One region of the Paenibacillus sp. FSL R7-0273 genome, then DNA from elsewhere that is predicted to be linked to it. Evidence: riboswitches for the same ligand, from Rfam matches in the RefSeq annotation. Region 1 holds a riboswitch; each other region holds the start of a gene.
What was found. Region 1 has a riboswitch for cobalamin ahead of R70723_RS02030 (anaerobic ribonucleoside triphosphate reductase). Riboswitches for the same ligand answer to the same signal wherever they lie in the genome.
Positions count from the first base shown of each region.

Region 2: it holds a riboswitch for cobalamin, as region 1 does, so the genes downstream of both, R70723_RS31870 (S-layer homology domain-containing protein) here and R70723_RS02030 (anaerobic ribonucleoside triphosphate reductase) in region 1, are expected to answer to the same signal.
Region 3: it holds a riboswitch for cobalamin, as region 1 does, so the genes downstream of both, R70723_RS09020 (energy-coupling factor ABC transporter permease) here and R70723_RS02030 (anaerobic ribonucleoside triphosphate reductase) in region 1, are expected to answer to the same signal.

Region 1 is NZ_CP009283.1:467,504-470,758, reverse strand. It holds gene R70723_RS31810 (VanZ family protein) at 1-471, shown strand, start outside; tRNA gene R70723_RS02045 (tRNA-Thr) at 580-651, opposite strand; gene R70723_RS02040 (MTH1187 family thiamine-binding protein) at 739-1,047, opposite strand; cobalamin riboswitch at 1,404-1,634, shown strand; gene R70723_RS02030 (anaerobic ribonucleoside triphosphate reductase) at 1,967-3,255, shown strand, end outside.
Region 2 is NZ_CP009283.1:965,559-968,813, reverse strand. It holds gene R70723_RS31870 (S-layer homology domain-containing protein) at 1-1,979, opposite strand, end outside; cobalamin riboswitch at 2,224-2,431, opposite strand.
Region 3 is NZ_CP009283.1:2,118,462-2,121,716, reverse strand. It holds gene R70723_RS09035 (energy-coupling factor ABC transporter ATP-binding protein) at 1-117, opposite strand, end outside; gene cbiQ (cobalt ECF transporter T component CbiQ) at 145-927, opposite strand; gene R70723_RS09025 (energy-coupling factor ABC transporter substrate-binding protein) at 911-1,207, opposite strand; gene R70723_RS09020 (energy-coupling factor ABC transporter permease) at 1,207-1,971, opposite strand; cobalamin riboswitch at 2,171-2,359, opposite strand; gene R70723_RS09015 (ArsR/SmtB family transcription factor) at 2,486-3,255, shown strand, end outside.

The DNA of each region.
Region 1 (3,255 bases):
AAGGCGCTGGACCAGCTCCCCCTTGAGCATGGCGAAGTGCGGTGGGAAGCACGCTTCAACGGTTTCACTGCAGGGCAGGAGCGGATCGAACCGGCGTTCAATCTATACAGCCGCGATAATCCGAGAAATCACGAGTTCTCACTGCACCTAGATGGACAGTATAAAGAATTTTCCGGTAATATTGCCGTCCCTGACGACGCGATAAATGCGATGGGCAGCGGCAGCAGCCGCGTCATTATTAGCGCCGACGGAGAAGTGATTTACTCCATAGATATCAATATCGGCACGGGCGGAAATCAGCCGGAATCCTTCAGAGTGCCGCTTGAAGGCAAGCAGGAGCTCACGATTGCCGTTTTCAACGATGCCGCCGACTCCCGAACCAATGCGGTACTCTGGGATCTCACGCTTACGGAAGCCAACACCGGCCAAAAGCTGGCAGCACGAATTCATCGTTTTCTTGGCGGAGAATAGCGCGGCGGGCAAGGGCTTGAAGGTTAAGGCTTCGGCACACCCTTTACTGGAATAAAAAGCGCGGCCCCCGGAACCCCGGAAACCGCGCCACTATCGACTTTGTAAACATGCTGGTGAAGGGAATTGAACCCCCGGCCTACGCATTACGAGTGCGTTGCTCTACCCCTGAGCTACACCAGCCTGAAGCTTGGGATACCCGTCATAAACAAAAACATTATACAACTTTTGGTGAAAATCGCCAATACCCTTTTATACTGTCCCGGGGCTCTATTCTTCCTGCAGCTTGTTGACTACCGATTGCAGCTTGCTGCGGCTCGTGGATGGCTTGTCACGGCGGTCGTCGATCTTAAGTGAGGTGGACACGCGCTGTGCCCCGGCATTGAACGGAGACTCATGCAGCGCCTCTACAGCGGCCAAAATCCTGGATACCGGGCCCTCGATAATCGTCCCCATGGAGGTCAGCTCAAAGGTGATCCCCTCCACTGTCTGCAGCACACGCTGCATATCGGCCACATAGCTGCTGAGACTGGTGCTGCCTGTACCGATTGGAATGACTGTAACTTCGCCGATTGCCATCGTTCGATTCCTCCTGACATAAATTCCTTTAACCAACTTCATTGTAGCAACTTCACTGCTCCCCCACAAATTTTCGCCACAAAAAATTCATCATTTTCCTTCTATATAAGCCCTATAACGGCTATAAGCTCCCTCCTATAAATCTAGTGTCAGAATCACTAGATTTATGGATTCTTTGTGGCGGCTTTTCGGACAATTTATGAATCCTGTCTGCCTTATTTCCGGCTTAAGCTGTGGATTACCTGTGGACTAGTTGTGGATCAGCTGTGAGTAAGCAGGCTGAAGCCGCTCCCCGCGCGGCTTTGCAAAAAATGGTTTACAAACACAATATATTGGGGTATTTTTAATAACATCAACCAAATATAGTGGAAGCAGGTGCTTTACTCTTGTTAAGAGAGTAGAAGCTTAATAGGGAAGCGCGGTGCAAATCCGCAGCGGTCCCGCCACTGTAACCGGAATGCCGGACGGGAGAATGCTCCCTGTCAGGCACATCCACGGCATAGACCACTGGAGGGCGGACAAGCCCCCGGGAAGGAGCCGCCGGATGAACCGGGAGCCAGGAGACCTGCCTGTTTCCGGGCACCGTTATATACCCCTGCGAGGAACAGGAGAGGTGTCCGAATGCGGCCTGCAGCAGCAGAATCAGCCTTCCCGGATAACAGGGGCATCAGGCTGCCGATACCTGAGGACGATAGTCCCTATTGCCTTCAGGTATCGGCTCTGCATAAGACGAGAGGCGTAACGCCCTTTTCTTCACACCCAGACCACTGGCAAATATCCGCCTATACGGATATTTCGTACGCATCCGGGCATTTTCCGCCTCTAAGGCGGGAGGTGCCTTTTTACTGGGCGCAGACAGACAACATATTATGGATTAAATAGATTGACGGACAACCATACCGAGAGGAGAGAGTTACATATGACGCTGCTGGAGAAACGGCACAATAGCGGACAAGCTGCACAGGAGGTTCTTCTGAATGAATTAATACATTTAGGCCGGGATATTATTGACAGCGCCGATCTGGATCTGCTGCGTGAGAACGCCAACCTGAACGGAGAAAGCTTTTCCGGTAAAATGAGTAAATTCGGCAGTGAGTATTCCAAATGGTATGCCCGCAATTTCACCATGCCGCCGCAGCTCGTACAGGCAACGCTCGATAATGTGGTATATGTGCACGATCTGGACCAATACGCTATCGGAACAACCAACTGTATCTTCATTCCCTTCGAAAAGCTGCTCCGCGAAGGCTTCAATACCGGTAACGGCAGTGTCCGCCCGCCGAACTCGATTATGACGGCAATGTCGCTGGTGGCGATTATTTTCCAGTCCCAGCAGAATGCCCAGTATGGCGGCGTTTCGGCCAACAAGCTTGATTTTGACCTCGCCCCTTATGTGACCAAATCCTTCGCCAAGCTGTTCCGCAAAGGACTCAGCTACTTCGAGGAGGGTGAAGCCGGTGAAATTACCGGCGAAATCACTATGAGCCGCAGTGATCTGGCTGAGCAGTATCCGCGCTCCTTCCGTTTCGCCCAGAAAGAAACAGAGAGCGAAACCCTGCAGGCAGCAGAGAGCATGATTCACAACCTGAATACGATGTCCAGCCGTTCGGGCGGACAGATTCCTTTTACAAGCATTAACTATGGTACCTGCACAACTCCGGAAGGACAGCTGGTTATCAGCTCCCTGCTGACCGCAACGATGAACGGCCTTGGCAGCGGTGAGACGCCGGTGTTCCCGATTCAGATTTTCAAATGCAAGCAGGGTGTCAACCAGCAGCAGGGCGACCCGAACTATGAGCTGTTCCTGAAGGCGGCTGAATGCTCGGCGCGCAGACTGTATCCGAACTTTGCCAACCTGGATGCGCCGCTCAATCTGCAGTACTATGATCCGGCTGATCCGGATACGGAATTCGCAACAATGGGCTGCCGCACGCGGGTGCTCGGTGACCGTTTTGGACGCAATCACTGCTCCGGCAAGGGCAACCTGTCCTTTAACACACTGAACCTGGTCCGCCTCGGGCTTGCCCACGGCACTATTACAGGACGCCGGCTGGCGGCTGATGAAGAAGGCTTTTATGATGACCTTAACCACTATATGGATATTGCGCTGGAAGGCCTGCTGCACCGTTTCCGTATCCAGGCAGCCCAGAAGGCCAAGGCCTCTGACTTTATGATGCGTGAGGGCGTATGGGAAGGCGGCGAGGCGCT
Region 2 (3,255 bases), 500 kb from region 1:
AGAACCTGGTCAGACTGCTGGAGCTCATAGGCTCCCATGCCTACAGCCGGGTAAATCCACACCCCACTGCGTTTGACTGCAAAATTCCAGTAGCCGCCATAGGTCCCGCTCTCTATTCCGTCTATGCCGGATACATAAGGACCATAAGCAGAATCCGTAAGCTTGAGCGGTATGTCCTGATTTGCTGTAAGCTTCTTCAATGCTGCCAGCACATTAGCGGCTTTTACCGTCCCTTCTGCTACTGGGCCTTCCGGCCCTTCGACCGTCATATGAGCAGATACATTGCCTGAAACTACGGTTACACCCTGTGTGTATTTAACAATCGCCGGAGCCTGACCTTCAGCATAGCCGGTAACGGTCAGTGTATAGTTCCCTTCTGCCAGTCCTTCTTTAAAGACCGCTACCCCGTTCTGATCCGTAACCGCCTTTTGGCCGCCGATTGTGACCTCGACCCCGGCAGCTTTTGAAGTCACCGGATTTGAAGTAGAGGCAGCACTATCCCAGATCCATGTAATCTGTGAAACAGTAACGTCAAAAGCCTCATCTTCTGCAGGCTGAGCTTTGGACAAAATCACTGATTCAACAAGCTGGGTTTTAGCACCCCCATAATAAACGACAACCCGGTCTGAGCTCTTGAGACTGAAAGCCTTCATGCCTACATCCGGGTACAGCCACTGTCCCCCTCTGACTACAGCATAGCTCCAGCCATCCCAGCCTCCGAACATGCCCGCAGCCACATTGCCGATTGCCGTAACATAATTTCCTGAAGGGTTCTTAAGTGCCAGTCCGTTCTGGGCTGCCACCTTCTCCAGCGCTTCAAGGGCATTGCCTGCATAAGCATTGCCTTGCCCCAGTGTTCCCTGCGGCCCTTCGATTACAAGCGGTACATAGACCAGCGGATTCTGCGTTGCCGGTTTAGTAAAATCATACAGCTTGCCGTTATTGCCGCCGCTGAACAGATTGTAGGCAGCCAGCGCCTGCAGCCCTTGTTCTGTGGCAAACGCATTGGCGGCGCCCGCCGATTCATGGGCAAAGCCGCCTCCGGCTCTGAAGAAGCTCAGCAGTCCTGAGATCAGATCGCCTTCTGCTTTAGTAAACTCAGCGCCTGCCGGATCTATACCGTAGGAAGTCAGTCCAATGATAGACTGTGCGGCATATTCACTGTTGTCGCCGTATCCGCCTTTACTGTCCTGTGCAGCGGATAACCAGGCTACCGCCTTCTGTCCGGCAGTCGCTACTGCCGGGTCATTCTGGTGGGCAGCAAGTGCCGTTAAAGCCATAGCGGTCATATCCGGGATGCTTGCACCTAAGGATAGGGCGAAGCCGCCATCGGCATTCTGCTTGGCCAGAATCTCGCTTAACAGCGCACTCTTGCTCCATTTGGCATCGCCCGGAATAGTATAATTTCCGGAATCCAGCGCAAGCAGCGCATATACCGGGGCGTTCAGCGTCTGTCCGCTGATGCGATCGCTGTTATAAATTTTCTCGATCAGATTATAGCCGGCGGAGGAGCCGTTGCCGGCAAAGCTCTCCGGATCCGCACCTACAGCCTTCACGGCAAGTGCAATCCGCGCATAATCCGTCACGTTGGCAAAGCTGCCGTTGACATCATTAACCCGCTGCTCAAGCTTCTGTACATAGCTGTCAGGCACATCATAGCCGGCCTGGGCCAGTCCAATGGCCTGCCATTCCGATAATGCTTCACCGCTGCCAAGAATATACTCGGCAGTTTTGTATGTCGCTTCTTTTACAGTAACCTGCTGATTTGCCGTCGCTGCCGCCAGCGTACTCAGCAGTTCTGAGGAGGAATCCTCCGCTGCATACACAGCATCCGTTACACTTGCCGCTCCTTGAACCGCCGAAGCATCCGCTGCGGCATAGCTTTGGCCGGAAGGGACAACAGCCCCCCCGATAATCGAGATGACCAGCAATAAAGCCAGGCTGAGTCTCAGGAACCTGGCAGAGAATTTCTTTTTCATCGTTACCCTCTTTTCTGTTAATAGAATGATTGGCGGAAACACACAGCCTGAAAACCTTAACCCAACATAAAAACCGCCCTTATTAAGGGCGGCCGGGAAGAATACAAATTAACGGCTGGACAGCTGCGAGCTAAGCTTGCTGATTACAAGCGCATGCAAGCGAGTGTACCTACTGCAAGGCACACCAATGCCCGGAGCCGCAGTTCATCTGCATATGTTCCGCATTCTTACCCCACGAAGAAGTGAAACGTCTGTGAAAAAGGCAGGTCTCCTGGCTTATGCCTCATCGCTTCCCCCCTTGCCTTCCCGCCCTCATAACAGCCGGACAGTGGCGCAACAGCAGGAGTCGCTCTGCATTTACAGTGGCGGGACCGCACCGGATTTGCACCGGCCTTCCCTATTAAGCGGTTCTATGAAACAAAAGAACGCGCACCCTTTTCAATAGCTTATTAAATTTTAATATTCATAATCATAGCTAGTATTTCCCTCTATGTCTATAGAAAAGCTGTTACAATCTCATTCCATCCTATGTCAACTGTGCGGTAGGAGAAACGGCGTAAGGAAGCAGATTCTCTCCTGTCTGACATACGCGTGCGTAAGAAACTCTTGCCCGTGCAGACTATGCCACTCCGACTCAGGTCTCCAAGCACATACTAATTACTCAACCCCCTGCCGCGCAAACCAAACCATCTCTCCCATCACCCTACTCCTGCTCAGCCACCCATCCGCCACACGCACATTACTCAACCCCTGCCGCGCAAACCAATCCATCTCTCCCATCAACCTACTCCTGCTCAGCCACCCATCCGCCACACGCACATTACTCAAACAATTTGCCGTACAAACCAATCCATCTCTCCGATCAGCCTACTCCTGCTCAACCACCCATCCGCCACACGCACATTACTCAAACAACCTGCCGCGCAAACCAATCCATCTTTCCCATCACCCTACTCCTGCTCAACCACCCATCCGCCACACGCACATTACTCAAACAACCTGCCGCGCAAACCAATCCATCTCTTCCATCACCCTACTCCTGCTCAACCACTCATCCACCACACGCTCATTATTCAAACAACCTGCCGCGCAAACAAATCCATCTCCCGCATCCTACAACAACTCTTCACTCCGAACAGACACATTGGAATTTAGTTTGAAAAAGGTAACCTAATTCCGCCAAAATCTCTATTTAAGTGTAATTAGGTGGAAAATAGATACTTAATTCGCTGGTTATACGCACATTTCCGATAATCGCCTGGATTAGGTGACGAAA
Region 3 (3,255 bases), 1.7 Mb from region 1:
GCCCTTCGGCACTGTACAGCTCAGCCCCCGTAGCGCCGGCTCAGCTGTATCCGGATAACAGAATAAGACACCGTCAAAAGCCAGATTGTATTCCATCGTTAATGTAATCTCCTTCATTCCGTGCCTTCTCCGGCCGGATATCCTCTAGTGGCTGACTATCCACCACTGCGCAAGCAGCAGCAGCGCTATCCCGGTATACGCCCGGATAGTGAATTTGCGCGGTACCGGCCGCGGCTGATAGGGCGGCAGCATAATCTCCCCCGTATATCCGCGGGTCATCAGCCCCTGCGCCAGCCCGTAATAACGGTGCATGGTACCGGCAAAGAGCGTTCCGGCCATGGCTGCCGTCTCACCCAGCTTATCCCTGAAGCTCCTTTTCCCGCCGCGCAGTCTCCGGGCCAGCAGCATACCATGGGCGGTATCGCTGAGAATAAACAGGAACCGGTACATAATCAGCATCAGCTCCAGTACAATCTGCGGCAGCCGCAGCCTGCGGAGCACCTGCAGCAGCTCAGTAAAAGGTATTGTAAAAATAATGAACAAAAAACAGCTCATACAAGCCGCAATTCTAACCAGCAAGTACCCTGCGCGCTGCAGGCCTTCAGCCGTAATATAAAGGGGCAGAGCCGGGAGCTGATACACCCCGGCCGCAGCTCCGGCTGCCGGATGACCGAGCTCCAGCAGGAGCGCCGGCATGCCCAGAATGTAGAACAGCAGCGCCGTACCGGCCAGCAGCCCGTAAGCACGCAGCGGAATCCGGGCATATACGGTGCACCATACAACCATCCAGGCGGCAATGATGCCCTGCAGCGCCGGATGCAGCGTATAGGACAGGATGAACATCACTGCAGCGAAGGAGCTTTTCCACATTGGAGAAAGTGCACGCAGCGCGTTACTTCCGGACAAGGCATCAATTCTTCTGATCATTCAGCTTCTGCTTATCCTGCCTGCCCCGCAGCAGCCCGATAGAATATCCGATCACTCCGGCTCCGATTGCTGCCTGCAGCGCAAACAGCATGCTTTCGGTTTCACCGGGCAGCTCGGTCAGCGGCTTGAACCAGGGCTCATAGCTGGGGTCAATCTCGCTGATCACACCCTCCGCAGCATCATCGGCCCCGCCGAACTCCCCGTTTACAAACAGCAGCGGCAGCACGACCAGCAGTACGACCGCGAGCAGCATCAGACCGTTTTTCCACATGGTTTTCATTACAGGCTTCCCCCCTTGGCTTGCCGCTTTAACAGCGACAGCTCATTCGGACTGTACGACTTCAGCCAGTTCCACAGCAGCACTGTCAGCAGCCCTTCACTTACCGCAAGCGGAATCTGGGTTACAGCAAAAATCCCGCCGAACTTCATCAGTGAACCCAGCACCCCGCCATCCGCCGACGGGAAAGCAACAGCCAGCTGAAATGAAGTCACTGCATAGGTCGTCAGATCCGCGACCGCTGCGGCACAGAATACAGCCAGCTTTTCACGGTTACCGGATTTCATGATCAGCCTATACACCGCATACCCGGCAAACGGTCCGGCCACCGCCATTGAAAAAGCGTTCGCCCCAAGCGTCGTTATCCCGCCGTGCGCCAGCAGCAGCGCCTGGAACAGCAGCACCACCGAGCCGACCACACTCATCGGCAGCGGTCCCAGCATAATGGCGCCGAGCCCGGTTCCGGTCGGATGGGAGCTGCTGCCGGTAACGGAAGGCATTTTGAGCGCTGACAGCACGAAGGTAAAGGCTCCGGACAAGCCGAGCAGCAGCTTCAGCTCCGGGTTGTCCTTGGTCATTTTTTTCAATTTGATAATGCCCAGAATAAAGAACGGGATAAACGCCGCCCACCAGAAAACAGCCCAGCCGACCGGCAAAAATCCCTCCATAATGTGCATCGCCGCAGCCGTCCCCGGTTCATTCAGCAAAAAATAGACGGTAAATACGGCAACCAGGACCGCAAAGCTCCAAGCTCCTCGTTTCTTCATTTCTTTTCCTCCCAAGTTTTCATGATTGGTACAGCTGCAAACCAAAAACTCCCGCCCCTCATGGGTCGGGAGTGATATGTACGTCATCAGGCATGCAAAAAAGAGGCCTCCCGCGCCAATAGCAGGACTTCAACCCAGCGGCAGCTGGTGCCTTCATTTCTACAGCCTATTCGTACACCGCTCCTATCCGCGTAGAGTCATGGTGTCCGCTCGCAAGGTAGGTCTCCTGGCTCGAAATACAAACGCCCTGCCCCGTCTTCCCCGGTCCTTACCCGAGTGACATGCTGGAGCCCGGCTCTTTCTTACAGTGGCGGGACCGCTCGGGAGTTGCACCCGATTCCCTGTTACCCCTTGCTGCAGCAAGGGCACCTTGTTCGCTGGCTATTTTGTCGTGTACATTATATTAAGCCTGAGCCGGACTTGTCTGTGATAAAAGTGAAGCCGGATTTAACTTGTATTAATTCCATTTAACTAATATAATTATTAATTAGTTAATATGTATCGGAGGTTTACCATGAAACTTGATCTTACCGAAGAGTCTCTGCCGGTCTATGAGGCGTTGTCCAGCTCTGTGCGGCTGCATATGCTCCGGCTGCTTGCCGTTCAGCCGATGAACGTTAAAGAGCTGGCCGGTGCCGTTAATCTGAGCAGCGCCATCATGACCATGCACGTCCGCAAGCTGGAGGCCGCCGGACTGATCCGCACCCATATGGCTCCCGGCAAAAGCGGGCTGCAGAAGATTTGCTCGCTGGCCGCCGAGCGGGCAGAAATCCTCTTTCCTGCACCGGACATTGAGCAGCGCAAAGCACACCGCAAGGAGATTCCCGTCGGGCATTATTCAGACTTCCAGATTGAACCGACCTGCGGGCTTGCAACCACTGCGCAGGTGATCGGCAGCTTCGACGATCCGCGGTATTTCTGGGATATGGAGCGGATGAATGCCGGTATTCTCTGGTTCGGCAAGGGCTTCGTCGAATACAAAATCCCCAATTTCCTCTTATCCAGCCAGCAGCCGGAGGAGCTCATCATTACGATGGAGATCGCCTCTGAGGCGCCGTCGATCAATAACAACTGGCCTTCAGACATCACCTTTACCCTGAACGGCACCGTACTCGGCTTCTGGACAAGTCCCGGTGATTACGGAGACAGCCGCGGCAAGTATACTCCCGCCTGGTGGCCGGCGCTGACCAACCAGTACGGGCTGCTCAAGCAGCTGCGTGTCACGCCGAAGGGAACCTTTATGGACGGCCTTAAGCTCTCCGATGTCACACTCGGCCAGGTCGG